One region of the Kineococcus lubricus genome, then DNA from elsewhere that is predicted to be linked to it. Evidence: riboswitches for the same ligand, from Rfam matches in the RefSeq annotation. Region 1 holds a riboswitch; each other region holds the start of a gene.
What was found. A riboswitch is a leader RNA that binds a small molecule or an ion and turns the genes downstream of it on or off. The one in region 1 is predicted to bind S-adenosylmethionine.
Positions count from the first base shown of each region.

Region 2: another riboswitch for S-adenosylmethionine. It lies ahead of ACRYRX_RS15795 (methylenetetrahydrofolate reductase); the one in region 1 lies ahead of ACRYRX_RS13960 (ABC transporter substrate-binding protein).
Region 3: another riboswitch for S-adenosylmethionine. It lies ahead of ACRYRX_RS15875 (sulfurtransferase); the one in region 1 lies ahead of ACRYRX_RS13960 (ABC transporter substrate-binding protein).

Region 1 covers NZ_JBJLSK010000016.1:99,075-109,177, forward strand. Annotated here, with positions in the region: gene ACRYRX_RS13925 (ABC transporter permease) at 1-336, shown strand, start outside; partial or broken gene ACRYRX_RS13930 (ABC transporter permease) at 347-1,312, shown strand; gene ACRYRX_RS13935 (ABC transporter ATP-binding protein) at 1,309-2,310, shown strand; gene ACRYRX_RS13940 (ABC transporter ATP-binding protein) at 2,307-3,302, shown strand; gene rpmA (50S ribosomal protein L27) at 3,490-3,744, opposite strand; gene rplU (50S ribosomal protein L21) at 3,751-4,062, opposite strand; gene ACRYRX_RS13955 (Rne/Rng family ribonuclease) at 4,192-7,254, opposite strand; SAM riboswitch class I at 7,640-7,730, shown strand; gene ACRYRX_RS13960 (ABC transporter substrate-binding protein) at 7,954-9,330, shown strand; gene ACRYRX_RS13965 (carbohydrate ABC transporter permease) at 9,327-10,103, shown strand, end outside.
Region 2 covers NZ_JBJLSK010000020.1:17,966-28,068, forward strand. Annotated here, with positions in the region: gene ACRYRX_RS15780 (GNAT family N-acetyltransferase) at 1-267, opposite strand, end outside; gene ACRYRX_RS15785 (APC family permease) at 264-1,706, opposite strand; gene metE (5-methyltetrahydropteroyltriglutamate--homocysteine S-methyltransferase) at 1,736-4,057, opposite strand; gene ACRYRX_RS15795 (methylenetetrahydrofolate reductase) at 4,054-5,010, opposite strand; SAM riboswitch class I at 5,072-5,163, opposite strand; SAM riboswitch class IV at 5,306-5,419, shown strand; gene ACRYRX_RS15800 (aminotransferase class V-fold PLP-dependent enzyme) at 5,475-6,815, shown strand; gene ACRYRX_RS15805 (rhodanese-like domain-containing protein) at 6,883-7,290, shown strand; gene ACRYRX_RS15810 (hypothetical protein) at 7,334-7,609, opposite strand; gene ACRYRX_RS15815 (LLM class flavin-dependent oxidoreductase) at 7,761-8,804, shown strand; gene ACRYRX_RS15820 (NtaA/DmoA family FMN-dependent monooxygenase) at 8,816-10,103, shown strand, end outside.
Region 3 covers NZ_JBJLSK010000020.1:30,989-39,193, forward strand. Annotated here, with positions in the region: gene ACRYRX_RS15835 (FAD/NAD(P)-binding protein) at 1-542, shown strand, start outside; gene ACRYRX_RS15840 (amino acid ABC transporter permease) at 539-1,507, shown strand; gene ACRYRX_RS15845 (amino acid ABC transporter ATP-binding protein) at 1,504-2,283, shown strand; gene ACRYRX_RS15850 (ABC transporter substrate-binding protein) at 2,369-3,340, shown strand; gene ACRYRX_RS15855 (methyltransferase domain-containing protein) at 3,406-4,002, opposite strand; gene ACRYRX_RS15860 (hypothetical protein) at 3,999-4,520, opposite strand; gene ACRYRX_RS15865 (GNAT family N-acetyltransferase) at 4,567-5,061, opposite strand; gene ACRYRX_RS15870 (aminotransferase-like domain-containing protein) at 5,058-6,287, opposite strand; partial or broken gene ACRYRX_RS15875 (sulfurtransferase) at 6,284-6,379, opposite strand; SAM riboswitch class I at 6,683-6,777, opposite strand; gene ACRYRX_RS15880 (FAD-binding oxidoreductase) at 6,835-8,205, opposite strand, start outside.

The DNA.
Region 1 (10,103 bases):
GCGCTGTCCGCGCCCTACGTCCGGCTGGCGCGCAGCAAGGGCGCCGACGACCTGAGGGTCGTCACCCACCACGCGCTGCGCAACGCCGCCGCGCCCGCCCTCACCGTCGCCGGCGACCTCACCGTCGGCCTGGTCAACGGCGCGGTGGTCGTCGAGACGATCTTCGGGTGGCCCGGCATCGGGAAACTCATGATCGACTCGATCCTCGGCCGCGACTTCGCCGTCCTGCAGGCCGCGGTCCTGCTGACGGCCGTCACGATCTTCGTCCTGAACATCCTCATCGACATCGGGTACGCGCTGCTGGACGCGCGCGTGCGCGAGAAGGTCGCGGTGTGACGTGAGCGCTCTGGAGGAGAAACCCCTCGTCGCCCCCGAGCGGCCGAGGGCGGAGTCGGCCTCGCTGTGGCGGATGCTGCTGCGCGACCGGGTCGCGGCCGGCGCGGCGGTCGTGCTGGCGCTGATCACCCTGACCGCCGTGGTCGGGCCCTAGCTGCTGCCCGACGACGCCGGCGACCTCGACCTGCGCGAGGCCCGCCGGCCCCCGTCGCCGGACCACGGAGTCGCCGGGTGGCTCGGGACGGACCCGTTGGGCCGCAGCGTCCTGGTGCGCCTCGTGCTGGCCGCCCGCACCACGTTCTCCGTCGCCGTCCCCGCCGTCCTCATCGCCCTGGTGGTCGGGACCGTCATCGGGATGTGGGCCGGGTACCACCGCGGCCGCCGGGAGACCGTCGCCATGCGCGTCGCCGACGTCATCATGAGCTTCCCCTCGCTCCTGATGGCCGTCGTCGTGCTGTTCGTGTTCAACCCCAGCGCGGCGAACATCGTCGCCGTCCTGGCGGTCACCCGCATCCCCATCTACCTGCGGACCGCCCGGGCGGAGTCGGCGGAACTGTCGACCCGGTTGTTCGTCGACGCCGCCCGCACCTTCGGGACCCCCAGCCGGCAGATCATCCGCCGGCACGTCTTCCCGATCGTCCTGCCCACCCTGCTGACCGTCGCGACGCTGGAGTTCTGCTTCGTGATGCTCAGCGAGTCCTCCCTCAGCTTCCTGGGCATCGGGATCCAGCCCCCGGACGTCAGCTGGGGCCTGATGGTCGCCCAGGGACGCACCTACCTGGCGACGGCCTGGTGGCTGTCGTTCTTCCCGGGGCTGTGCATCGTCGTCACCACCGTGTCCGCGACGGTCCTGGCCGCCTGGGCGCGGCTGGCGACCGACCCCGCCCAGCGGTGGCGGCTCACGCTGCCCCGCGCCCAGCGCCGCCGCCTGCGGCGCGCCGACCAGCTCGCCGCCCGCCGCCAGGAGGACTCGTGACCGTCGTGACGCACGCACCCGCGCTGGACGTCGACGGGCTGACCGTCGACATCCGCACCCCCGCCGGGACGGTCCGCGCCGTCGACGGCGTCAGCTTCGGCGCCCGCTCGGGCCGCACCCTGGCCCTGCTCGGGGAATCGGGGTGCGGGAAGTCCCTCACCGCCCAGGCCCTCGTCGGGCTGCTGGAACCGGTCGCCTCGGTGGCCGGCGGGTCCGTGCGGCTCGGGGGGACCGACCTGGTGACCGCCGGGCGCTCGGCCCGGCGCAAGCTCGCCGGCCCGGGGCTGGCCATCGTGTTCCAGGACGCGCTGACCGCCCTGAACCCCGTGTACACGGTGGGCACCCAGCTGGCCGAACCGTTCCGGATCCACTCCGGGATGTCGAGGAAGGCCGCCCGCGCCGAGGCCGTCCGCCTCATGGGGCGGGTGGGGATCCCCAGCCCCGAGACGCGGGTCGACGCCTACCCGCACCAGTTCTCCGGGGGCATGCGCCAGCGGCTGCTCATCGCGATGGCCGTCGCGCTGAACCCGGCGGTGCTGCTGGCCGACGAACCCACCACCGCCCTCGACGTCACCGTCCAGGCGCAGATCATGCAGCTGCTGCGGGAACTGCGGACCGAGCGGGACATGGCCGTCGTCCTCATCACCCACGACCTCGCGCTGGTCGCCGAGGAGGCCGACGACGTCGTCGTCATGTACGCCGGGACCGTCGTCGAGGCCGGGCCGGTCGCCGAGGTGTTCGCCCGCCCCCACCACCCCTACACGCGGGGGCTGCTGGACTCGGTGCCGGCCCGGGTCCCCAAGGGGGTCCCGCTGGCCTCCATCGGCGGCTCACCGCCGGAACTGCGGGCCATCCCGTCGTCGTGCGTCTACCAGGACCGCTGCCCGCTCGTGCGGGACGTGTGCCGGGCCCAGCGCCCGGCCGAGCGCTCCGACGCCGCCGGCCGCCGGGTCGCCTGCCACGCCGCGGAGGAACTGGGTTTCGGGGGGCTGTCGTGAACGAGCCGCTGCTGCGGGTGCGGGGACTGACCAAGACCTTCGCGGTGACCTCGCACGGCCGGACGCAGGGCCTGCGCGCCCTGGACGGCATCGACCTCGACCTCGGCCGGGGCGAGACCCTGGGCCTGGTGGGGGAGTCCGGCTGCGGCAAGTCGACGCTCGCGCGGACCCTGCTCATGCTGGAGCGCCCCGACGCCGGGACCGTCCGGTTCGACGGGGTCGACCCGTGGACGCTGCGGGGCAAGGACCTGCTGAGGTTCCGCCGCCGCGTGCAGATGGTGTTCCAGGACCCGTTCGCCTCGCTGAACGCGCGGATGAGCGCGGCCGACATCGTCGCCGAGCCGTGGCTGACGCACCGCGACGTGTACCGGACCTCCCGCGACCGCGCGGCCCGGGTGCGCGAGCTCCTGCACCTGGTCGGGCTGCGGCCCAGCGACGCCGGGAAGTTCCCGTCGGAGTTCTCCGGCGGCCAGCGCCAGCGCCTCGGGATCGCCCGCGCGCTGGCGCTCAGGCCCGACGTCATCGTCTGCGACGAGCCGGTGTCCGCCCTCGACCTGTCCGTGCAGGCCCAGGTGCTGAACCTGCTGGCCGACCTGCAGGCCGAGCTCGGGGTGAGCTACGTGTTCATCTCCCACGACCTGTCCGTGGTGCGGCACGTCGCCGACCGCGTCGTCGTCATGTACCTCGGGCGCGTCGTGGAGTCCGGCGGCACCGACGACGTGTACGACCACCACCAGCACCCCTACGCCGCGGCGCTGCTGTCGGCCGCGCCGACGCTGGACCCCGGGCACCGCCGGGAACGGATCGTGCTGTCCGGGGAGATCCCCTCCCCGCTGGACCCGCCGTCGGGGTGCCGGTTCCGGACGCGGTGCTGGAAGGCGACCGACGAGTGCTCGGTCGCCGCGCCCCCGCTGGTGCGCGACGCGCGCGGTGGGGAGCACGTCGCCGAGTGCTTCCACCCGCTGGTGCCCAGCGCGCCCGTCGCCGTGTGAGCCTCCCTGGGCCGCCCGGGTTCGGAGGGTTGGTGGGGGGGGGGGGGGGGGGGGGGGGGGGGGGGGGGGGGGGGGCGGGGCGGCGGGCGGGGGGCGGGGCGGGGGGGGGGGGGGGGGGGGGGGGGGGGGCCGCGGCCCCCCCCCACCCCCCCCCCCCCCCCCCCTCGTGTTCACGACTGGTGCGTCGTCACTCGCCTGCGACGATGTTGACGACCTTGCGACCACGACGGGTGCCGAACTCGACGGCGCCCGGGATCAGCGCGAACAGCGTGTCGTCGCCGCCGCGGCCCACACCCGCACCGGGGTGGAAGTGGGTGCCGCGCTGACGGACGAGGATCTCGCCCGCGCTGACGACCTGACCGCCGAAGCGCTTCACACCGAGGCGCTGAGCGGCGGAGTCACGACCGTTGCGCGAGGAGCTCGCGCCCTTCTTGTGTGCCATCTGACGTCACGCCCCGATGCTGGTGATCTTGACGCGGGTGAGCTTCGCGCGGTGACCCTGACGCTTGCGGTACCCGGTCTTGTTCTTGTACTTGAGGATGGTGATCTTGGGGCCGCGGGCCTCCTCGACCACCTCGGCGACGACCTTCACACCCGCGAGCGCCGAAGCGTCGTGGGTGACGGTCTCACCGTCGACGAGGAGGAGGGGCTGCAGCTGCAGCGTCTCCCCGCTGGCCACGGGGACCCGGTCGATGGTCAGCACGTCGCCGACCGCGACCTTCTCCTGCCGGCCGCCGGCGCGGACGATGGCGTAGACCACAACGAACCCGTTTCTCTCGTCAACAACTGGAACGCCACCGAGCTGCGGATGCAGCTGGAGGCTCGCGCACGACGGCGCACCAAGGGGTAAGCGTACGGAAGGAGAACCCCCGGGGTCAAAACGACGCGCTCACCCCTCCACCCCGGAGGGGGCGGCCGCACCGGTCTCCCGCTCCGCGGCCTCGCGCTCGCGCCGGCCGGCCGCCGCGACCGCCGCGATGGCCGCCAGCACCGCGGCGTCCTTCCCGGGCTCGGACGGCTCGTGGGCGGGCTCCGCGCCGTTCTCCGGCGCGGACGGGGCCTCCTCGGCCACCGCCCGGTCGCGACCGCGGCCACGGCGGCTGCGGGACTTCCCCGAACCGTTGGCCGAGCCGTTGCCCGAGCCGCCGCCGGACCCGTTGCCGGAGCCGTTGCCGGACCCGTTGCCCGAGCCGCCGCCCGAGCCGTTCTGCTGGCCCGGGGACGGCTGCGGCGCCGGGTTGGCGTCCGCCGCCGCGTCGAGCTCCTCGAGCACGGCCGCCAGGCCCTGCCCCGTGCGCTTGCGGGTCATCTGCACCAGGCCGAGGGAGGTGACCTCGGCGACCTGGTGCTTGGTCCGGTCCCGGCCCAGGCACTCCACGAGGCGGCGCAGCACCAGGTCGCGGTTGGACTCCAGGACCATGTCGATGAAGTCGATCACGATGATCCCGCCGATGTCCCGCAGCCGCAGCTGCCGCACGATCTCCTCGGCGGCCTCCAGGTTGTTGCGGGTGACCGTCTCCTCGAGCGTGCCCCCGGCGCCGGTGAACTTGCCGGTGTTCACGTCGATGACGTGCATCGCCTCGGTGGGGTCGATGACCAGCGACCCGCCCGAGGGCAGCCACACCTTCCGGCCCAGGGCCTTGGCGAGCTGCTCGTCGATGCGGTGGCTCTCGAAAACGTCCCGGCCGCCGTGCTCGGCGTCCTCCCAGCGCTCCAGCCGGTCGGCGAGGTCGGGGGCGACGTCGGAGACGTACCCGTGGACGGCGTCCCAGGCCTGGTCGCCGGACACGACGACCTTGGTGAAGTCCTCGTTGAAGACGTCGCGCACGACGCGGACGGTGAGGTCCGGCTCCCCGTGCAGCAGCAGGGGGGCGTTCTTGCTCTGGGACTTGGCCTGGATGGACTCCCAGGTCGCCTGCAGCCGCTGGACGTCCGCGCGCAGCTCCTCCTCGGAGACGCCCTCGGCGGCCGTGCGGACGATGACGCCCGCGCCCGCGGGCACGACCTCCTTGAGGACCTTCTTCAGCCGCGCGCGCTCGGTGTCGGGCAGCTTGCGGGAGATCCCCGTCATCGACCCGCGCGGGACGTACACGAGGTAGCGGCCCGGCAGCGAGACCTGGCTGGTCAGCCGGGCGCCCTTGTGACCCACCGGGTCCTTGGTGACCTGCACGAGCACCGGGTCGCCGGACTTCAGCGCGGCCTCGATGCGCCGCGGCTGCCCCTCGAGCCCGGCGGCGTCCCAGTTGACCTCCCCGGCGTACAGGACGGCGTTGCGCCCCTTGCCCACGTCGACGAACGCGGCCTCCATGCTGGGCAGCACGTTCTGCACGCGGCCGAGGTAGACGTTGCCGACCATCGTCGTCTGGGTCTGCTTGGCGCCGTAGTGCTCGACGAGGATCCCGTCCTCCAGGACGCCGATCTGCGTGGTGTCGGCCCGCTGGCGCACGACCATGACGCGCTCGACCGACTCGCGCCGGGCCAGGAACTCGGCCTCGGTGAGGATGGCCCGCTTGCGGCCGGCCTCCCGGCCCTCCCGGCGGCGCTGCTTCTTGGCCTCCAGGCGCGTGGAGCCGCGCAGCGCGGTGATCTCGTCCTCGCCGGTCCCCCGGGGACGGCGCGGTTCGCGGACCCGGGTGACGGTGTTCGGCGGGTCGTCGGAGGAGGTCTCCTCCACGTCCCCGGACCCGCCGCGGCGACGACGGCGACGACGGCGGCGCGAGGAGCCGGAGGACTCCTCGGCGTCGTCGGGCTCCTCGCCCGCGTCGTCGGCCCCCTCGTCGTCGGAGTCGTCGCGCTGCCCGGCATCCTCGGCGGAGTCGTCCTGGGCCTCGTCGGAGTCGTCGGCGTCGTCGGAGTCGTCGGCGTCGCGGCCCCGGCTGCGCCGGCCCCGGCCCCCGCGGCGGCGACGGCGGCGCGGGGTGGCGCCGTCCTCGTCCCGGGCCTCGTCCTCGGCGGTGTCGTCCTCGCCCCGGTCGTCCTGGTCGTCCGCCTCGAGGTCGGTCAGGTCGGTGTCGTCCAGGCCCTCCGGGCCGAGCTCCTCGCGCTCGTCCTCGCGCTCCTCCTCGAACCCGGTCTGCGCGGGCGGCGGGCCGGCCGGGGCCGAGGCGCGGCGGCGACGGGTGGGCGTCTCGGCGGCGGGCGCCTGGAAGAACAACGCCGTCGCGCGGGCGGCGGCGTCGGAGAAGGAGTCCTCGGCGGGCTCGGCCGCCGGGGCGCGGCGGCGGCCGCGGCGGGCCAGCCCGGCGGCGCGGACCAGCACCGGGTCGTCCATGAGGTCGGTGCCGTCGGCCGGCGCGGGCTCGGAGGCGGGCTCGGCGGACGCCTCGACCGGGACCTCCTCGACGGGGGCGTCCTCGGCGGCCTGCGCGGCCGCGTCCGGCACCGTGACCGGACCGCTCGACTCCTGCACCTCGGCGGCCACCTCGGCCTCGGGTGCGGTCACCGGCTCGGCGACCTCGGCGGCGGGCGCGGCGACCTTGCGGGCGCGGCGACGCCGGGTCGGCGCGACGGGCTCGACGGCTTCGACCGCGGCGGGCGCGGGCTCCGGCGCGGCCTCGACCGCGGGCTCCGGTGCCGGCTCGGGGGTGGGGGCCGCCACCTCCTCGACGGCCGGGGCCGGCTCGGGGGTGGTCACGGTGCGGGTCGCGCGGCGGGCGCGGCGACGCGGCGCGGCGACCGGCTCGGCGACCGGCTCGGCGACCGGCTCGACGACCGGCTCGGCAGCGACCGCCTCCGGAGCGGGTTCGGGCTCCGGGGCGGGCGCGGGTTCGGGTTCGGCCGGAACCGCCACGGTCTGCGCGACCGGCTCGGCGGGAGCCGGTGCCACGGCTCCCGGATCGACGTGCGCGGGCGGGCCGGCGGGCCGGCTGGCGGCGCGGCGGCGGCGCGGCCGCGTCGTCGCGCCGGTCGTCGTGCCGTCGTTGTCGGGGGTCTCTTCGGGGGTCGTCGTCACGGGGTGCTCCGCATCGCCCGCAGCGCCCGCTCCACCGGTCAACCCCGCGGACGCCCGGGCGTCCTGGTCGGAATCGCCGGGCGGGTCGACCCGCGCCCGACGGAAGTCCTCGGTGCACCGGAGAGGTCGCGCGACGCGTGCTCCCCCCGGAGCCACCGTCGTCGTCGTCCGGTGAACGGGCCGGGGCGCCTGCGAGGTCCTTCCACCAGACCGCGGCGCTGCCCGGGACCCGCGCGCTGGGCGGCGGTCTCGACGGCGGACCGGGCGCCCGGTGTGGGGAACGCTCGGCCTCGCCCAGTGTCGCACAGCCCCCTCGAGGTGACCCTGCGCACTCGTCGGGGCGTTCCATCGCCAGCGGGACCCCGTGTCCGCTACATTCGGATCAACACCATCCAGAGTGGCCGAGAGACCTGGCTCGTTGACGCCACAGCAACCACCGCGCGAGCGGCAGGTGCTCCCGCCAGGGGCGATGGAGGACTCGCAGTGGACAGCTGTACCCAGCTCACCCGGCGCTACCACGTCGACCTCGCGCGCACGGCCTCGATGGCCTGTCTGCGCGGCGGGTCGATGCGCCGGGGGACGTCGCGCGCGGTCTGACCGACCCGCGCCACCTCCCCCGAGTCCTCAGGCGAGCGCGCCGCCTCCCGCGCGCACCCCCCGACGGACGACGAACGTCCGCCCACCCCACGGAGCACACCCATGTCCGCGCCCCGCAGCACCCCCACGCCCTCGAGCACGCAGCGTCTGCTCGCCTCGCGCCGTCGTGTCCTGTCCGGCGCCCTCGGCGTCGGCGCCCTCGCCGCCACCGGTTCCCTCGCGGCCTGCGGGGAGGGGTCCGCCGGAGCGGGCCTGGCCGCCGAGGAGGCCGTCGACCTCAAGGGCAAGACGCTCAAGCTCATGGTCAACCAGCCCCACGTGCTCGCCTTCACCGACCTGCTGGGCAAGAAGTTCGAGCAGGAGTTCGGCGGGAAGCTGGAGGTCACCGCGATCCCCTACGACCAGCTGACGAGCAAGCAGATCCTGGACGTCCAGGGCGGCGACGGCGAGTTCGACGTCTTCGACTACTTCTACTTCGGCCTCGGCGAGCTGGTCGCGGCCGACGCGCTGGTGGACCTGACCGACTGGATCGGCGCGAACACCGACATCGCCACCGACGACTTCCTGCCGTCGATCTACGACCCCTACACGCTGCTCGACGGCAAGCGCTACGGCCTGCCCTTCGACGGCGACACGCACGTCCTCTACTACAACGCCGAGGTCTTCGAGCAGTACGGCGTGCAGCCGCCCACGACGTGGGACGAGTACGACGCGGCCGCCGCCAAGATCACCCAGGACTCCGGCGGCAGCGTCTACGGCGCCATCGTCGAGGCCCAGCAGGTGCCGATGATCCTGGGCTGCTCCTTCATCAACCGCCTCGCCGGGTACGGCGGCACGCTCGTGGACGGCGACGGCAAGCCCGCGTTCGCCGGCGAGGAGGGGCTGGCGGCCCTGCAGCACCTCATCGACGTCTCCCCGCACGCGCTGCCGACCCCGCTGCAGACCGGGTTCGACCAGGCCAACTCCGCCTTCCTCGCCGGTCAGGGCGCCATGCTCGACACCTGGACCGACCTCGGCCTGAAGGCCCAGGACCCGGCCAGCTCGAAGATCGTCGACAAGTGGGGCGTCGTGACGCTGCCGGTCGGGGGGAAGAACACGACCCCGCGCACGGCGCTGGACTCCGGCTTCGGCCTGGGGGTCTCCACGGCGGGCAAGCAGCAGGACGTGGCCGCCGCCTTCGTGAAGTGGGCCACCGCCGAGGAGCAGAACTTCCTGCTGTCGTCCACCGGCGGGTCGGGCATCGACCCGGCCCGCAAGAGCGTCCTGGACTCCGCCGAGTACGCCGCGGCGGCGGGGAAGGCGACCGACGTCATCCGCGAGGGCCTGGACGGCGAGCCGCTGGTCTGGCCCAAGGAGCAGGGGGCGCCCAAGGCGCTGCAGGACCTCGTGGACCAGCTCGCGCTCGCGATCCAGGGCGAGACCGAGCCGCAGGCCGCGCTCGACAAGGCCGCGGAGAACTGGCAGAAGGCCCTCGGATGACCCAGCTCCTCGACGACCGGGGGACCCTGCCGCGCCAGCGCGGCCGGGGGGCCGGACGGCGGACGGTCCCGGGGCGGCACCGGCCCGGGCACGTCTCGACGTGGCTGGCGGCACCGAGCCTGGCCGGGCTGGCGCTCATGCTCGTCTACCCCACGGTGTTCGTCGTGGCGCTGGCGGTCACCAAGTCCTCCCTGGCCCGGCCGCTGCAGCGGTTCACCGGCACCGACAACCTCGTGGCGGCGTGGGAGTCCCTGGCCTTCGCCGGGTCCCTGGTCCGCTCGGTCGTGTTCGCCGTGGTCGCGGCCCTGGCGGCGACGGCCCTGGGGGTGGTCCTGGCGCTGCTGCTGCACGCCCGCGGGACGCGCTTCGGCGTCGTGGGGACGATCCTGCTGCTCCCGCTGGTCACCCCGCCGGTGATGGTCGGGGTGGCGTGGAAGCTCATGCTCGCCCCGGTCGGCGGGGCGTTCGGCGGGTTGTTCTCCGCCCTCGGGTTCCCGGGGGCCAACCCGCTGGGCGACAGCGCGGGGGCGTTCTCCGCGCTGGTCGTCATGCACGTGTGGCAGTGGACGCCGCTGGTGACCCTGCTGGTGTTCGCCGCCCTGCTGGGCGTCCCGGAGGAGCTGCGCGAGGCCGCGGCCCTGGACGGGGCCGGCGCGCTGCGCGGGTTCACGAACGTGGTGTGGCCGGTGATCGCCCCGAACGTGTTCTCGGTGCTGCTGCTCGAACTCGTCATCGGGTTGAAGGTGTTCGACCTGGTGACGGTCGTGACCCAG
Region 2 (10,103 bases), on a different contig from region 1:
GATCCGCTTCAGCTCCGCCGTCCGCGGGTCGTACCGGCGGTAGGCGCCGCCGGCGACGGCCGCGCCGTCCCCCAGCAGCAGCAGGAGCACGCCGTGCGGTGCGGCGAACTCGCTCGCCGGGTACCGCTCCAGCTCGGCGCGGACCTCCTCGGGCGTCCCGCCGTACCGGGTCCCGTACTCCCGGGCCAGGTCGGCGAACAGGGGCCGGGCCAGCGGGTCCGACGGGGCGGCGACGCGGACCACCAGTTCCGCCGACCCGGTCGTCACCGGCCGCCCTCCGGCACGTCCCGGCGCGCCACGACCGGGCCGAGCGCGAACGCGAGCACCAGCAGGCCGACGACGGTCCAGGCCAGCGGGACGCTGCCGCCGACCAGTCCCGTCAGGTTCTGCAGGATGAGCACCAGGAAGAACCCGAGCGCGGCGAACCCGACCGCCGGGGCGACGATCCCCCGGACCACCCCGACGCCGAGCTCGCGGCGGCGGGCGAAGAACACCACGACCGCCAGGCTGGTCAGGGCGTACAGGACCACGACCCCGACGGAGGCGAAACCGCCGAGCCACGTGTAGTACTGCCCGATGGCGTCCAGCCCCGCGACCGCCCCCAGGACGATGAGCAGGGCGACGACGGCCGACGTCGCCGCCGACGCCCGGTGCGGGGACCCGTGGCGGGCGTGCGCGACCCCGAGCCCGCGGGGCAGGACACCGCGCCCGGCCAGGCCGAAGACGTAGCGGGCCACGATGTTGTGGAACGACAGGATGCAGGCGAAGACGCTCGTCACGAACAGGACCTGGACGACGTGGGCGCCCACCGTCCCGAGGTACTCCTGCGTGGCGTCGGCCAGCATCGTCCCCCCGGAGTCGGTGGCGACCCGGACGGCGTCCTCGTCGCCGTACGCGCTGACGAGCGCCCAGCTGGACACCGCGTAGAACACGGCGATCAGCCCCAGGGCCAGGTACGTCGCGCGGGCGACGGTGCGCTCGGGGTCGCGGGCCTCGTCCCGGAACACGGCCGTCGCCTCGAACCCCAGGAAACCCAGGATCGCGAAGAGGATGCCCAGACCCGGTGCGCCGGAGAGGATCGCGGTGGGCGAGACGATGCCGGTCGACAGCCCGCCGTCCCCGCCGGAGAACACCACCACGGCGTCGAAGACGAGGACGATGACGACCTCGGCGACCAGCCCCACGGCCAGGACCTTGCCCGACAGCTCGATGTTCCGGTGCCCCAGGAAGGTCACGAGGGCGAACGCGGCGAGCGCGTACACCCACCACGGGACGTGCGGGAGGCCGTAGCTGACGAGCAGGTTGTCGACCCCCGGTCCCATGAGCCCGTACACGCCGGCCTCCAGCGTGAGGTACGACAGCAGGGCGGCGAACCCGGCCCCCAGGCCGGTGCGGCGCCCCAGGCCGCGGCTGACGTAGGCGGAGAACGCCCCCGCCGTCCCGACGTGCGGGGTCATGGCCGTGAACCCCACGGCGAACAGCAGCAGCGCGACGCCGGCGACGACGTACGTCGCGGGGAAACCCGCACCGTTGCCGGTGGAGATCCCGATCGCCACCGGCCCGCCGATCACCCCCAGCGGGGACGCGGCGGCGGCCACCATGAAGACGATGCTCCACACCCCCAGGTCGCCCCGCAGCCGCCTCCCGGCGGCGGGGGCGGCGGGGGCGGGTGCTCCGGTGGTCGGCAGCGTCTCGTCGACGGACACGTCGTTCCTCTCTCGTTCCGGGTGGGTCGTCAGCGCGCGGCGGCGGGCAGTTCGGCGCGCACGGTGCGGGCCGCCTCGACGAGGTGCCGCAGCGACTCGGTGGTCTCGGCGTACCCGCGGGTCTTCAGCCCGCAGTCGGGGTTCACCCACACCTGGCGGGCCGGGACCGAGGCCACCGCCGCGCGCAGCAGCCCGGCGACCTCCTCGGCCGACGGCACGCGCGGGGAGTGGATGTCGTACACGCCCGGGCCGATGCCGCGGCCGAAGCCGGCGCCGGCGATGTCGGCGAGGACCTCCATGCGCGAGCGCGCGGCCTCGATGCTGGTGACGTCGGCGTCGAGGCCGTCGATGGCGTCGATGACCTCGCCGAACTCCGAGTAGCACAGGTGGGTGTGGACCTGGGTGGCGTCGCCGGCGCCCGCGGTGGCGAGGCGGAACGAGGCGACGGACCAGTCCAGGTAGGCCTTCTGGTCGGCGGTCTTCAGCGGCAGCAGCTCGCGCAGCGCGGGCTCGTCGACCTGGACGATCCCGATGCCGGCCGCCTCGAGGTCGCCGACCTCGTCGCGCAGGGCCAGGGCCACCTGGTTCGCGGTGTCGGCCAGCGGCTGGTCGTCGCGGACGAACGACCACGCCAGGATCGTCACCGGACCGGTCAGCATGCCCTTGACGGGCCTGGCGGTGCGGCCGGCGGTGTACGTGCTCCACGGCACGGTGATGGGCGCCGGGCGGGTCACGTCGCCCCACAGGATCGGCGGCCGGACGCCGCGCGAACCGTACGACTGCACCCAGCCGTGCTGGGTGACGGCGAACCCGTCGAGGTGCTCGGCGAAGTACTGGACCATGTCGTTGCGCTCGGGTTCGCCGTGGACGACCACGTCGAGGCCGAGGTCCTCCTGCAACCGCACGACGCGGTCGATCTCGGCGCGCAGGAACTCCTCGTAGGCCGCCTGGGTCAGCTCACCGCGCGCCCACGCCGCCCGAGCCCGGCGGATCTCGGTGGTCTGCGGGAACGAGCCGATGGTCGTCGTCGGCAGCAGGGGCAGGTCCAGGGCCTGCTCCTGCGCGGCGCGGCGGGTGGCGTAGTCGCTGCGCTGGAACGCCTCCGGGGTCAGGGCGGCGAGCCGGTCGCGGACCTCCGGGCGCACGACGCCGGGGGCCGCGAGCCGGTCGGCGCGGGCCGCCGCCGCGGCGGCCAGGGCGGGTCCGGCCGCCTCCGCGTCGCCCAGGGCCCGGCCCAGCAGGACGACCTCGGCGACCTTCTGGTCGGCGAAGGCCAGCCAGCCGCGCAGCCGCTCGTCGAGGGCGGTCTCGCGGGTCACGTCGTGCGGCACGTGCAGCAGGGAGGTCGAGGTCCCGGCGACGACGTGCGCGGCGGCCCCCTCGAGCCGCCGCAGCGTGGCCAGGGCCCCCACGAGGTCGCCCCGCCAGACGTTGTGCCCGTCGACGACGCCGCCGACGACGGTCTTGCCGGCCAGCACCGACCGGTCGGCGGGCACCGACCCCTCCACCAGGTCCAGGGCCAGGCCCTCGACGGCGCCCAGGGACCCCAGGAACCCGCTCGCGTCGCCGTAGGGGGTGGCGACGAGCAGCCGGGGGCGGCCGGTGACGGCGGCGAGCCGGTCGTAGGCGGCGCGCACGAGGCCGGGCAGGTCCTCGACCCCGGCGGTCGCGGAGTCGCTGACCAGGCCCGGCTCGTCGAGCTGCACCCACTCCGCGCCCGCTGCGGCGTAGGCGCTCAGCAGGTCGGCGTAGGCGCCGAGCAGGTCGTCGAGGCGGGAGATCGGCGCGAACCCGGCGGGACTGCCGTCGGCGGCCTTGGCCAGCAGCAGGAACGTCACCGGGCCCACCAGGACCGGGCGGGTGAGGAAACCGTCGGCGAGCGCCTCGGTGAACTCCCGAACGCCGCGGTCGTCGGCGAAGCGGAACGTCGTGCCGGGGCCGATCTCGGGGACGAGGTAGTGGTAGTTCGTGTCGAACCACTTCGTCATCTCCAGCGGGGCCTGTGCGCCGCGGCCGCGGGCGATCGTGGAGTAGCCGGCGAGGTCGACGGTCCCGTCGGCGGCGACGACGTCGGCGAACCGCTCGGGGACGGCGCCGACGGCGACGGCGGCGTCGAGCACCTGGTCGTAGGCCGAGAACGACGACGGGATGGAGCCGTCGTGCGCGGGCAGGCCGAGGGCGTTGAGCCGGCGGACGGTGGCGGCGCGGACGGCGGCGAGCCGCTGCTCGGTGGTGGCGAGGTCGGCGCGGCCGGCCCAGAGGGCTTCGAGGGCCTTCTTCGTCTCGCGGTCGGGTCCGAGGCGGGGGTAGCCCAGGATCGTCGCGGTCCAGGCGGGGGGGTTCTCGGTCATCGGGTCGGTCCTCCTGCCGCGGCGGTCGCGCGGCGGTCGTCGGTTCGGCGGGAGCGGTCGAGGTCGAGGTGGTCGAGCAGGTCGAGGGCGGGGCCGGCGGCGTTGAAGGTGTACAGGTGCAGCCCGGGGGCCCCGGCGGCCAGGAGGTCGCGGGCGAGCGCGGCGGTGGAGGCGGTGGCGGCGCGGCGGCGGGCCGCGGGGTCGTCGGTGTCGAGGGCGGCCAGCAGCCCGGCGGGGGGCGCGACGCCGGTGAGGGCGCCGATGCGCTGCAGCCGGCCGGGGTCGTCGGTGGCGGCGATCCCGGGCAGCAGCGGCAGGGTGATCCCCGCGGCCCGGGCGCGGCGCACGAGCGCGGCGTACTCGGCGGCGCAGAACGTCACCTGGCAGATCGCGAAGTGCGCGCCGGCGTCCTGCTTGGCGCGCAGGACGGCCATCTCGTGGTCGTCGCGGTCCCGGGGGAACGCGGCCACGGCGAGGCTGAGCGGTCCCTCGTCGACCGGGCGGGGGCCGCCGCGGCGCGCGAGGCGGCGCCGGTCGGCGACCTGGAGCAGCTGCACCAGGTCCCCGGCGGTCCCGACGCCGTCGGGGTGCGGCCTCCAGCCGGGAACCCCGGCGGGCGGGTCGCCGCGCAGGGCCAGGACGTTGCGGACCCCGGCGTCGAGGAACTCCCCGGCGAGTTCCACGACCTCCCGCCGCGAGGCCCCCACGCACGTCAGGTGGGCCATGGCGGGGACGGCCGTGGTGCGCAGGACGTGGGCGAGCAGGTCCCGGCTGGGGGCCCGGGTGGCGCCGGCGGCGCCGAACGTCACCGACACGAAGTCCGGTGCGGCCGCCGTCAACTCCGAAACCCTGCGCCACAACGTCTCCCGGCCCGCCTCCGAGCGCGGGGGGAACAGTTCGAAACTGATCGTCGGCCGCCCCGCCGCACCGGCGACGAGGGGGGCGATCGTCATCGGGCGGGTCCCGGTCCCGGGTCGGGGCAGGGGGCGACGACATCGGTGGTGCGCATCACGGACTCCATCGACCTGGCGGTAGCACCCTCGCCCGGGCTCGGGGGGTTGCTGCGGCGTCGTCGAGCCAGGACTCTCGGCCGCTCTGGATGGTGTTCCCCGAATGTAGACCGACGGCGGCGGGATCGACAAGCGGTTCGCGGGGAAGCCACCGGGACGGGGTTCCCGGGGCTCGGTCCCGTTCCCCCCGGCGGGCCGACCTTGATCTGGACCGCCGTTCCGTGGCAACCTCGGAACAGGTCATGAGCGCCAGCGACAAGCCCCGGCTCGCTGGCCGGCAACCCTCCTCCGCGGCGGGGTGCCCCGGGTGACGACCTGGCCGGTCCCGAGGTGGGCCCGGCAAGCGCGGACCTCGCCGGGCCGATCCCGGTCCTCCCGGTGGGGTCCACTCCCCGAGGAGACCTCGCGTGACGACGAGCACCCTGTCCCCCGCCCGCCCCACCGGCCGGGACGTCCCGCCGCTGCTGCCCGTCGTGGGCGCCGGCACCGCGGTCCCGCTGGCCACCGGAGGCACCGCGACGTACGCGAACCTCGACAACGCCGCCAGCGCCCCGGCGCTGACCACCGTGGCGGCGCGCGTGGCGCAGGTGCTCCCGCACTACGCCAGCGTCCACCGCGGGGCCGGGTACCTGTCCCGCGTCTGCACGGCGCTGTTCGAGCGGGCCCGCGAGCAGGTGGCGGGTTTCGTCGGGGCCCGCCCGGACGACGTGGTCGTCTTCACCCGCAGCACCACCGACGCCCTCGACCTGCTGGCCCGGGCCGTCCCGGCCGGTGGGCGGGTGCTGGTGGCCGACGTGGAGCACCACGCGAACCTGCTGTCCTGGGAGCGGTCGGCGCGCACGACGGTGGTGCGCGGCGGCGCCGACGCCGAGGAGACCACCGCCCGGCTGGAGGCCGAGCTGGCGAGCGGGCGGTACGCCGTGCTGGCCGTCGCGGGGGCCTCCAACGTCACCGGGGAGGTGCTGCCGCTGCGCCGCCTGGCGCGGGCCGCGCACGCCGCCGGTGCCCGCATCGCCGTGGACGGCGCCCAGCTGCTGCCGCACCGCCGCGTCGACGTCGCCGGCGACGGGATCGACTGGATCGCCCTGTCGGGGCACAAGCTGTACGCGCCGTTCGGTTCCGGTGCCCTGGTCGGGCGCCGGGACTGGCTGGACGCCGCGGAGCCGTACCTGGCCGGTGGGGGCGCCACGCTCGACGTCGGCCACGACGCGGTGCGCTGGGCGGCGGGACCGGACCGGCACGAGGCCGGCTCGCCCAACGTCGTGGGCGCGGTCGCGCTGGCGCAGGCCTGCGCGACGCTCGCCGCCCTGCCGGCGGGGGCGCTGGAGGCCCACGAGGCCGCGCTGCGCGACCAGCTCGTGCGGGGCCTGACCGCGCTGGAGGGCGTGCGGGTCGTGCGCCCGCACCCGGCCGACGCCGTGGGGGTCGTGACGTTCACCGTCCCGGGGCGCCCGGTGTCCGAGGTCGCCGCGTACCTGTCGGCCGAGCACGGCATCGGGGTCCGGGACGGGCGGTTCTGCGCCCACCGGTTCGCCGACTCCCTCGGCCTGGTCGAGGGCGGGCTGCGGGCCTCGACGGGGGTGGGGACGGGCTCGGCCGACGTCGCCCGGCTCCTGGCCGCCCTCGAGCGCTTCCTGACCACCGGCCCGGAGCTGGAGTACGGGCTGGTCGAGGGCCGCTGGGCTCCCCTGACGGACGCGCGCCCGGCCCCCGGGACGTTCCTCGACCCGATCCCGGGACGGGGCTGACCCCGACGGGGGTCACGACCGACCGAACCCCCTCGCGCGAGCGCGTGAGCCGACGACCAGGAGTGACGTGAGCCAGGAACCCCGCACCGCAGCCCCCCTCGGCGACCCCGCCGCCGTCCCCCTCGGCGCGCCCCTCGTCGACGCCGGGACCGCCGGGCGCGCCGTCGCCGGCGGCGCGCTGCTCGTCGACGTCCGCAGCGACGCCGGCCGGGCCGCGCACGGCGCGCTGCCGCAGGCCGTCGTCGTCGGCAAGGACGAGGTCGGGCCGAGGTTCACCCTCGGCGGCCCCCGGGCCCTGCCGCAGCTGACCGGCCTCGACCAGGGGATCGTCGTGGTCTGCGGTTCGCCCGCCGGGTCGGGCCCCGTGGCCGCCGAACTGCTCGCCGCCGGGTTCACCGACGTCGTGCACGTCGAGGGCGGGTTCCCCGCGTGGGAGGCGGCCGGGTTGCCCACCGCGGAACCCGGGCGGGCCTGAGGTGGCCGGCGCGCGCGAGCGCGGCCGCCGGCGGGTCGGGGCCTCAGGGCACGGGTTCGCTGCCGGGACGGGACCCGTCCCCGGTCCCTTCGGCGTGCCCGTCGGCGTGCGCGGTCAGCAGCGCGTGCAGTTCCGCCTCGAAGTCGGCCCAGCTGAGTTCACCGGGACCTGGTTCCGGTTCGGGGTCGAGGTCGAGGTCGGCCGGTACCCAGGGGAACCCCCACTGACCGTGCCCCGCCAGGGCCAGCCCCTGCACCACCGCAGCCGCCGAAGTGGTTGCAGCGGCGCACAACCGCGCCCACAGCCGCCGTCCACGCACCGCGCACCTCCGCTCTCGGGTGCCCCACTGTGACACACCCGCCCCGTCGTGCACGGGCCTTCGCGGATTCCCGGACCGACGCTCCGGGACCCGGTGGGACCGGTCGCCCCGGCCCGCCACGCCACCCCCACCCCCGACCACGGAGCCAGACATGACCACCCCCTTCCACGTGTTCCTGGAGGTCGACGGCGGCGGGTGGCACCCGGCCGCCTGGCGCCGCTCCCGCACGACCCCGGACCAGGTGTTCTCCCCCGCCCGGCTGCGGGGGTTCGCCGTCACGGCGCAGGCCCAGGGCCTGACGGGCCTGACGTTCGAGGACACCACCGCCACGAACCCCCGCAACCCCGTCGGGCACCTCGACGCCGTGCAGCGGGCGGCGTTCCTGGCCGGGACCACCGACGCGATCGGGTTGCTCCCCGTCGCCGCGACGACGTACTCCGAGCCGTTCCACGTCGCCGCGCAGATCGCCTCCCTGGACCACTCCAGCCACGGCCGCGCGGGGTGGATCGCGACGACGTCGCCCGCGGCGGCGGCGCGGGCGGTGAACCTGCCCGTCGAGGCCGACCCGGCCGCCGAGCTCGCCGACGTCGTCCGCGCCGTGCGGGCGCTGTGGGACTCCTGGGAGGACGACGCGGTGATCCGCGACGTCGCCACGGGTCGCTACGTCGACCGCGACCGGCTGCACCACGTCGACGTCGAGACGGACGGCTGGTCGGTGAAGGGACCGCTGACCGTCCCGCGCTCCCCGCAGGGGCAGTCCGTCGTCGTGGTCCACGAGCGCGACCTGACCCCCACCACGCGAGCCGACGTGGTGCTCAGCGGCGACGAGCGGGCCCGCCGCACCGCCGGGGGCCCGCTCGTCGTGCTGGACGTCGAGTTCGCCCTCGACACCGAGGCCCACCCCGCGGTGGACCGCCTCGCGGCGCTGGACGCCGACGGCAGCGCCCCGGCGTCCGGGCGCGTCCGCTGGTCGGGGTCGGGTGAGGGTTTCGCCCGGTACCTGGCGGGGCTGGCCGGTTCGGTCGACGGCGTCCGCCTGCACGCCGCGGTCCTCGACGAGGACCTGCGCACGCTGCTGCGCACGACCCTGCCGGCGCTGCGCGTCGCCCGGCTGCTGCAGCCGCCGGTCGCGGGGGCGACGCTGCGCACCACGCTGGGCCTGGCCCGGCCCGTCAACCAGTTCGCCACGGCCTGAGGACACCGACGATGACCGACCAGAAGACCGAACTGCGCTACCCCGACGCCGTCGTCCACTTCGGGGTGTTCTTCCAGGGCGTCAACCACACCACCATCTGGTCGGACCCGCGCAGCGGCTCGCAGATGCACCCCTCCACCTTCACCCAGCTGGTCCAGACCGCCGAACGAGGCCTGTTCGACGCGTTCTTCCTCGGTGAGGGTCTGCGGCTGCGCGAGCAGCGCGGCAGGATCCACGACCTGGACGTCGTGGGCCGTCCGGACGCCCTGACCGAACTGGCGACGCTCGCGGGGCTGACCTCGAGGATCGGCCTGGTCGCCACCCAGAACACGACGTACAACGACCCCGCCGACCTGGCCCGCCGGCTGGCGTCGCTGGACGTGCTCTCCGGTGGCCGGGCGGCGTGGAACGTCGTCACCACCGACAACGCGTGGACGGGGGCGAACTTCCGCCGCGGCGGCCACCTGGACCACGCCGACCGGTACGAACGCGCCGAGCGGTTCGTGAACCTCGCCAAGGCGGTCTGGGACAGCTGGGACGGGACGGGTTTCACACCGGTCACCGCCTCCGACCGCCTGTTCGACGTGGAGATCACCCCGACCGTGCCGCGCAGCCCCCAGGAGCACCCCGTGCTGTTCCAGGCCGGCGACTCCCCCGCGGGCCGCGACTTCGCCACCCGGTCCGCGGACGTCATCTTCTCCCGGCACGGCACCCACCACGCCGACGCCCTGGCGTTCGCCGACGACATCCGCCGCCGCACGGTCGCCGCGGGCCGTCCCGAGGGCGACGTGCTGATCCTGCCCGGGACGCAGATCGTGGTGGCCGACAACGAGGCCGAGGTCGAGGAGAAGGCCCGCTGGGTCCTGGAGCAGCAGGTCACCCCCGCGACGGCGCTGTCCCTGGTCGGGCAGGTGTGGGGCGAGGACCTGTCCGGCTACGACCCGGACGGGCCGCTCCCCGCGCACGACCCCGTCATCGAGGACATCGACGGCACCCGCGGTGCGCACCGCGCCGGCGCGGACGCCCGCGCGCTGGCGCAGCGGTGGCGCGCGGAGGCCGAGGAGAACAAGTTCTCGCTGCGGGAACTGGTGCTGCACCACTCCTCCGAGCACGGGTTCGCCGGGACGGCCTCCCAGCTGGCCGACGAGCTCACGTCCTGGGTCCGGTCGGGCGCCAGCAACGGGTTCAACATCACCCCGTACCTCGTGCCGACGGGACTGGACGAGATCGTCGACCAGCTCGTCCCCGCGCTGCAGGACCGCGGGGCGTACCCGGCGGAGTACGTCGGCACGACGCTGC
Region 3 (8,205 bases), on a different contig from region 1:
CCAGCGGGCCGCCGCCGCAGCGGCTGCGGCAGCTGTCGGCGCTGGCCCGCGCGGGGGTCCTGCGGTTCCTGGGCGCCGGGGTGGAGGTCGTCGCCGACCCGGAGGCGGGTGCGTTCACGGCCACCTCCGCCTCCGGGCCGCACGAGGTGCGCGGGGCCGCGCTCGTGGAGGCCCGGCTGCCCGTCCCGGACCTGGAGTGGACCTCCGACGTGCTGCTGACGCGACTGCGCGAACGCGGGGACGTGCGGGCCCACCGGATCACCGACGGGGAGACGCGCCTGTCGAACGGCCGGCTCGTCGTGGACCCCCGCGGGCGGCTGGTCCGCGCCGACGGCTCACCCCACCCGCGACGCTTCGCGACCGGCGCGTGGGTCTCCGGGGAGGGCGCGGCGCCCGCGTTCGCCCGGCCGGGCACGGACGCGGAGCTGTTCCGGCGGGCCGACCGGCTGGCCGGGGACCTCCTGCGGGCCGGGCCGTCCGCGGTCCCGGCCGCCCGCGCCGACACCCCCACCCTGACCGAGCTGCCGGGAGAACGACGATGAGCGAGACGATCCGCACCGGCCCCGCCGCCGGCACGCCGGTGGTGGTGGCGCAGGAACCCGCGACAGCGGTGAGGGTGCTGCCGGCGCGGCACCCGTGGCGGTGGGTGGCGACCGCGGTCGTGGCGGTCCTGGCGGCGATGGCGGTCAACGCGCTCGTCACCAACCCCGCCTGGGAGTGGCCGACGGTCGGTGAGTTCCTGTTCTCCGCGACGATCCTGGAGTCGATGTGGCTGACGGTGGAGCTCACCGTCGTCGGGACCGCGATCGGCCTGGTCCTGGGCACCGTGCTGGCCCTCCTGCGGATGTCGCACAACCCGCTCCTGAAGGCCGTCAGCTTCACCTACATCAGCGTCTTCCGGTCGGTCCCGCTGATCCTGCAACTGCTGTTCTGGTTCAACCTGGCGATCCTCTACGACCGCATCGGCTTCGGCGTCCCCTTCGGCCCGCAGTTCTGGTCCTTCAGCACCCAGGACCTCATCGCCCCGCTCACCGCGGCGTTCCTGGGTCTGGGCCTGCACCAGGCCGCGTACTTCGCCGAGATCGTCCGCTCGGGTTTCCTGGCGATCGACCCCGGCCAGCGGGAGGCTGCGGCGGCGCTGGGCATCCCGCAGGGCCGGCAGTTCTGGCGGATCCAGCTCCCGCAGGCGCTGCGCATCATCGTCCCGACGACGGGCAACGAGATCATCGGCCTGCTCAAGGGCACCTCGGTCGTCTACATCATGGCGCTGCCCGAGCTCTTCTACCAGGTGCAGGTCGTCTACAACCGGACCGGCCGCGTCATCCCGCTGCTGCTCGTGGCGGCGATCTGGTACTTCGTCCTGACCACCGTCCTGTCGGGCGTGCAGTGGGTCGTGGAGCGCTACTACGGCCGGGGCAGCTCCCGCGCCCAGAGCGACCCGGCGCTGTCGAAGGCGTTCCGCTCCGTGCGCGCCGCCCGCGCCCGCCGTCTGGAGGCTCCTCGATGAGCACCCCCACCCTCAACCGCCCGGTCGTCAAGCTCGAAGGCGTCCACAAGCGCTTCGGCGCCCTGGAGGTCCTGCGCGGCATCGACCTGTCGGTGGCCGCCGGGACCGTGACCGTCGTGCTCGGCGCGTCCGGCTCCGGCAAGTCCACGCTGCTGCGCACCATCAACCACCTCGAGAAGGTCGACGCGGGCGTCGTCGAGGTCAACGGCGAGCTCATCGGCTACGAGCGCGCCGGGAACCACCTGCGCGAGCTGCACGAGCGCGAGGTGCTGCGCCAGCGGTCGAACATCGGGTTCGTGTTCCAGCACTTCAACCTGTTCCCGCACCTGACGGTGCTGGAGAACGTCGTGGAGGCCCCGGTGTCGGCGCAGCGCCGCAGGCGCTCCGACGTCGAGGTCGAGGCCCGGGCCCTGCTGGAGCGGGTGGGCCTGGCCGACAAGGCCGGCGAGTACCCCCGCCGGCTGTCCGGCGGTCAGCAGCAGCGCGTGGCGATCGCCCGGGCGCTCGCCCTCAAACCCTCCCTGGTCCTGTTCGACGAACCGACGTCGGCGCTGGACCCCGAACTCGTCGGTGAGGTGCTGGACGTGATCCGGGACCTCGCCGCCTCCGGCACGACCATGCTGGTCGTCACCCACGAGATCGGTTTCGCCCGCGAGGTCGCCGACCGCGTGCTGTTCATGCACGAGGGCGTCGTCCTGGAGGAAGGCACCCCCACCGAGGTCTTCGACCACCCGCGGCACGAGCGCACCCGCTCGTTCCTCGCGAAGGTCCTCTGAACCACTCCACCCCCTGACGGTCCGGCGCTCCGCCGGACCGCGATGTCGGCCTGCTCCGGGCAGGCCCGAGCACGAGGAGAAACCCGTGATCAGCCGACGTACCTGGCTCCTGTCGCTGGCCGCCACCCCGCTGGTGCTGTCGGCGTGCGCGTCGGGCGACGCCGACCCCGCGACGGCCCCCGCCGCCACCAGCAGCGGCGGCTCGGGGGTCGACACCAGCCCCGAGCAGAGCGGCCGCGTCACCGTCGAGGCGGTGCCCGAGATCGCGGCCAAGGTGCCCCAGGCGATCAGGGACCGCGGCACCCTGGTCATCGGCACCACCGGCAACGGCAACCCGCCGCTGAGCTTCCGCGCCGACGACGACGAGACCGTCATCGGAATCGAACCCGACATCGCCCTCCTCGTCGCCGGCGTCCTCGGGCTGGAACCGGACCTCCAGGCCACCAGCTGGGAGAACCTGTTCCTGTCGATGGACTCCGGGCAGTACGACGTGGGTTTCTCGAACATCACCGTGACCGAGGAGCGCAAGGAGAAGTACGACTTCGCCTCCTACCGCGTCGACACCCTCGCCTGGGAGGTCGCGAAGGACTCCGGCATCACCTCGATCGCGGGGCCGGAGGACGTCGCCGGCCGGACCGTCTCGGTCGGTTCGGGCACCAACCAGGAGAAGGTCCTGCTGGACTGGAACGAGCAGAACGAGGCCGCCGGCCGGGAGGAGGCGACCATCCAGTACTACCAGCAGGCCTCCGACACCTACCTGGCCCTGAAGTCGGGCCGGATCGAGGCGAACTTCGGCCCGAACCCGACCGCGGCGTACCACGCGCTGGTTTCCGGCGACACGAAGATCGTCGGCACCGTCCCCGGCGGCGGCACGATCCAGGCCGACATCGCGGCGACGACGAAGAAGGACAACGGTCTGGTGCAGGCCCTGGCCGACGCGCTGAACCACGTCATCCGGAGCGGCGCCTACGCCGAGACGCTGGAACGGTGGAACCTGGCGAACGAGGCCGTCCCGACGTCGCAGGTCAACCCGCCCGGGCTGCCGAAGACCAGCTGAGCCCACCGCACGGCGGCCCGCCACCCCTCCCGGGGTGGCGGGCCGCCGTGCGCGGGGGGCGCGGGTCAGTCCGCGCGCCGACGCGCGACGAGGTGCCAGTGGGAGGTCCCGCTCACCTCGTCGACCACGTCCTCCCCCACGGGCACGAGGTCGCAGCCGCCGGCCAGCAGCGCCCCCCGCACGAGGTCGCGGTCCAGGCGCAGCAGGCCGGCCCGCGCCGGCGCGCCGGAGGGCGCCAGCAGCGAGATCGCGCCCCCGGCGCGGACGGACGACGTCAGCGCGGCGACGTCGGAGACGACCTGCGCCAGGGTGCCCCGCGCGGGAAGCACGTCGTGGCACAGGACGAGGTCGAACGACCCCGACCCCCCGGCGCGGTGGTGGGTGATCGCGGCGAGGGCGGCGACGTCGTCCAGGTCCGCGTCGACCGTGCGCACCCGGTGCGCGACACCGGCTCCCGCGGCGCGCTCCTGCGCGGCGGCCAGCGCCCGCCCGGAGGAGTCGAGGACGGTCACCTCGTGGCCCAGCCGGGCGAGGTCGACGGCGTCGCGGCCGTCACCCCCGCCCGCGTCGAGCACCCGCAGCGGCGGGGACCCGGACCCGGCCAGGACGCCACCCAGCACGTCGGTGACCAGGGCCCGGCGGGACCGGGCGCCGGTCCTCACGGACCGTCCTCGGGGGTGCGTCCCTGGTCCAGCCGGGCGCGCCGGACCCAGCCGGCGACGCGGCCGTCGACCAGGACCCAGGCGGCGGGGAACTCCCCCAGCGCGGCCCACGCCTCGTCGGCGCTCTGCCCGGCCCCCACGTGCGGCAGCGCCGGGTCGGCGACCTCGCGCAGCGGGGACCCGGCCCGTTCGGGGTCCTCGCGCACGAGGGCGCGCAGGCCGGCCAGCGTCGTGGCGGCGACGACGTCGCCCAGCGCGTGCGGGCGCGCGGCACCGGCGCGGGGCAGGACCACCGCCAGGGGGGTGCGGCCCAGCGCGCCCTCCGCAGCCGCCTGCTCCACGGCTGCAGCGACGGTCAGGTCGGCGCGCAGCGCGATGGGTCCCGGGGCGTCGAGCGCACCCGCGGGCAGCAGCCCGCGGACCGGGCGCTCGACACCTCCTTCCAGGAAACCGTTGCGCCGCGACCAGTCGTCGTCCCGGAGGGACGCGGGGACGGACGGCCTCTCGAGGGTGCTCACGGTGCGGGCCTTCCGGTGGAGGAGCAGGTGCGGGGGCGCCGCGGGGTCACCCGACGCCCTTGCCGTAGCAGCGGCTGTGCCCGACGCGGTCGTACGGGGGGTAGACGGGGACCGGTTCCCAGCCCTCGCGCTCGTACAGGGCCATCGCCTCGGGCTGGCGGTCGCCGGTCTGCAGCAGCAGCCGGTCCACGCCGACGCCCCGGGCGGACTCCTCGACGCGGCGCAGCGCCTGCGCCGCGAGCCCGCGGCGGCGGTGCGCGGGGGCGACGAAGACGCGTTTGACCTCCCACCGCACGGGTTCGCCCGCGACGGCGAGCCGGCGCAGGCTCGCCGTCGCGGCCGGTTCACCGCCGGCCAGGGCGAGCCAGGCCACCTCGACCTCGGCGGCGGAGGGGGGCGGCGGGGAGGGGCGCGGACCCGCGCCCGGGCGGGCGTAGCGCGGGCCGACCTCGGCGTCCATGAGGCCGCGCAGGCCCGCCACGCGCGGGTCGTCCCAGCCCGTGGCCACCCAGGTGACGACGGGCAGCGCCTGGACGGTCACCGCCGGGCCAGCGGGGAGGCGAAGGCGACCGCCACGCGGTGCACGGCCTCCCGCAGCTCCTGCGGCGTGAGGTCGGAGAAACCCCAGCGGAACCGGTCGGTGAACTCGTGCGGGCCGACGGGGCTGAAGTAGCGCCCCAGCGGGAAGTCGACGGCGTTCTGCCGGGCCGCTTCCAGCGCCCTCTCCAGGTCGACGGCGGGGTCGACCACGCGGCCCCACACGAAGATCCCGCCGTCGGCCGGGGGGACCTCCACCACGCCCGGCAGTTCCGCCGACACCGCGGCCAGCAGCGCGTCGTGCCGCTCGCGCAGGACGGACCGGCTGCGCCGCAACGCGTCGGCCAGCGCGCCGGGCGCGGCCAGGAAGCGGTGGACGGCGCGCTGGACGACCAGCGAGGTGTGCTGGTCGGAATCCCGGCGGGCGTCCAGCACGGCCCCGACCAGCCACTGCGGCCCCGCGATCCAGCCGAGCCGGAGCCCGGGCCCGAGGGTCTTGGAGAAGGTGTTGACGTGCAGGACCTGCTCGGAGGCCAGGTCCAGGTCCTCGGCCGGGGACCCGTCGAACCGGAGCTTGCGGTAGGGGTCGTCGGACAGCAGCAGGAACCCGTACCGCTCGGCCAGGTCCACCAGGCGGCGGCGCGCGGCCGGGGGCGCGCTCGTGCCCGTGGGGTTCTGGAAGTCCGGGATCGTGTAGAGCAGCTTGGGCCGCAGCCCGGCCCGCAGCAGGGACTCCAGGTCGTCGAGGTCCAGACCGTCGGGCCCGGTGGCGACCGGCCGGGTGTCGGCGCGGCGCTGCCGCAGCAGGGTCAGGACGAGCGGGTACGTGGGGTTCTCGACGAGCACGACGTCGCCCGGGTCCACGAGCGCGTCGAAGACCAGCGCCAGGGCGTGCAGCGCGCCGTTGGTGACGGCGACGCGCTGGGGGTCGGTGCCCTCGTCGCCGGCGATCCACTCCCGCAGCTCCGGCAACCCCAGCGGCACCGAGTAGCGCAGCGACGGGGCGGCCGGGTCGGCCAGTTCCTCGGCGAAGGCGCGGGACAGCCCGTGCAGCGGCAGGGCCGCGGCACCGGGGACGCCCCCGTGCAGGCCGATGGTCCCCTCGACCGGGCGGGTGGGGCGCGGGCCGAAACCCACGGCCGGCAGCACGTCCCGGGCCCGGCGGGACAGCAGGTGGGGGCCGCTGAGCGGTTCGGGGTCGAGCGCCGCGCCGTCCTGGACGAGGGTCACGCGGTCACCCGCCCCGGCTCGGCGCCGACGGGGACGCGGACGGCGTCGCCCCACTCGGTCCTGCTGCCGTCGTGGTCGCGCACGTCCGGCAGGAAGGCGCGGATCGAGGTGTCGTCGCGGTCGACGACGAGGCCGTCGCGGTCGAGGTCCTGCGCCGGCCGGGCGGTGCTGACGAGGCGGTCGGGGTGGGCGTCGGCGGTGAACTTCGGGTCGCCGGTGTCGGGCGGGACGGGCATGGGGGTGCTCCGGGGTTCGGTGGGCAGGGAGGCCGGGTCGGGCCTCAGCGACGGGCGGTGCTGGAACGACGGCGCAGGTCCACCACGCCCCGTCCGCACGCGTGGGAGCGACCCCCGGAGCGGCACGGGGCGGCACGGGACGTGCGGTGCTGCATCGATCCTCCATCGTTCCCGGCGGAAGCACCCGCACCCATTCGCACGGGGGGTTGCTGCGGCGTCGCGGAGCCAGGTCTCTCAGCCGCTCTTGATGGGTTGCCCGATCACTGTCGCGTGGCCCCGAGCCGGTTGTCAATCCCCGCCCGGGTCCCGGATCACAGGGCCTTGCCGGGGTTCAGCAGGCCCAGCGGGTCGAAGACGGCCTTGACGCCGGCCTGCAGGGCCCGCACCCGCGGGCTGATCTCGTCGGCCAGCCAGCGCCGCTTGGCGGTGCCGATGCCGTGCTCCCCGCTGATGGTCCCGCCCAGGCGCAGGGCCGTCGCGACGACCTCGTCCGCGGCGGCCTCGAGGCGCTCGGCGGCGCCGGCGGCGTCGTCGGCGAGCAGGAGCGGGTGGAAGTTCCCGTCCCCGGCGTGCGCGACGACCCGCACCGAGACCCGGTGCGCCGCAGCGATCCTGGTGATCTCGCGGTGGAACTCCCCGATCCGGGACAGCGGGACCGCGACGTCCTCCCCCACGGCCAGCACGTCCTCCAGCGGACCCCGGCCGCTGCGGCGCAACTCCCAGTGGAACTCCGCCTCCGCACCGGCGAGCCGGCGCACCCTGCCCCCGGCGCCGGCCAGCGCCGCCTCGATCTCCTCGGCCTCGGCCAGCGCACCGTGCCCGTCGGTCTGCACCAGCAGCAGCGCCTGCCCGTGCGCGGCCAGCGTCGTCCCGGAGAAGGCGTCGATGTCCCGCAGCGTCGGGCCGTCGAGGAGTTCCACGACCGCCGGGCGGGCCGCGCCGGCGGTGAGGGCCAGCAACCCCTGAGCGGCCGCGTCGACCGAGTCGAACCACGTCGCGAGGGTCCGCTCGTCGACCGGTCGCGGGCGCAACCGGATCGTGATGCCCACGACCACGCCGAGGGTCCCCTCGGACCCGGTGAACAACCCCACGAGGTCCAGGCCGGTGACGCCCTTGATCGAGCGGTGGCCGGTCGAGATCAGCGAACCGTCGGCCAGGACGACGTCCAGGGCCAGCACCGACTCCCGGGTCACGCCGTACTTCGCGCAACGCAGCCCACCGGCGTTGGTGGCGACGTTCCCGCCGATGCTGGAGATGCGCCAGCTCGCCGGGTCCGGGGCGTGCCGCAGGCCCAGGGGGGCCAGGGCGGCGTCGAGGTCGGCGCCCAGGACGCCCGGTTCCACCCGGGCGACCTGGTCGGCGGGGGCGATCTCGAGGATCCGGTCGAGCCGTTCGGTGGACAGCACGATCCCGCCGGTGACCCCGACGGCCCCGCCGGACAACCCGGTGCCCGCCCCGCGCGGGACGACCGGGACGCGGTGCCGGGTGGCCCACCGCAGGACGGTCTGGACCTGCCCGACGTCGCGGGGGCGCACGACGGCGAGGACGCCGGCGGGGGCGTCCAGGCGGGAGCGGTCGGTGACCTCGTGGGCGGCGAAACCCGGGTCCACGACGCCGGGGAGCTCGGCGTCCAGCTCGGCCAGCGGGCCGCTGAGGAGGGTGGGGACGAGTTCGGTGGTGGT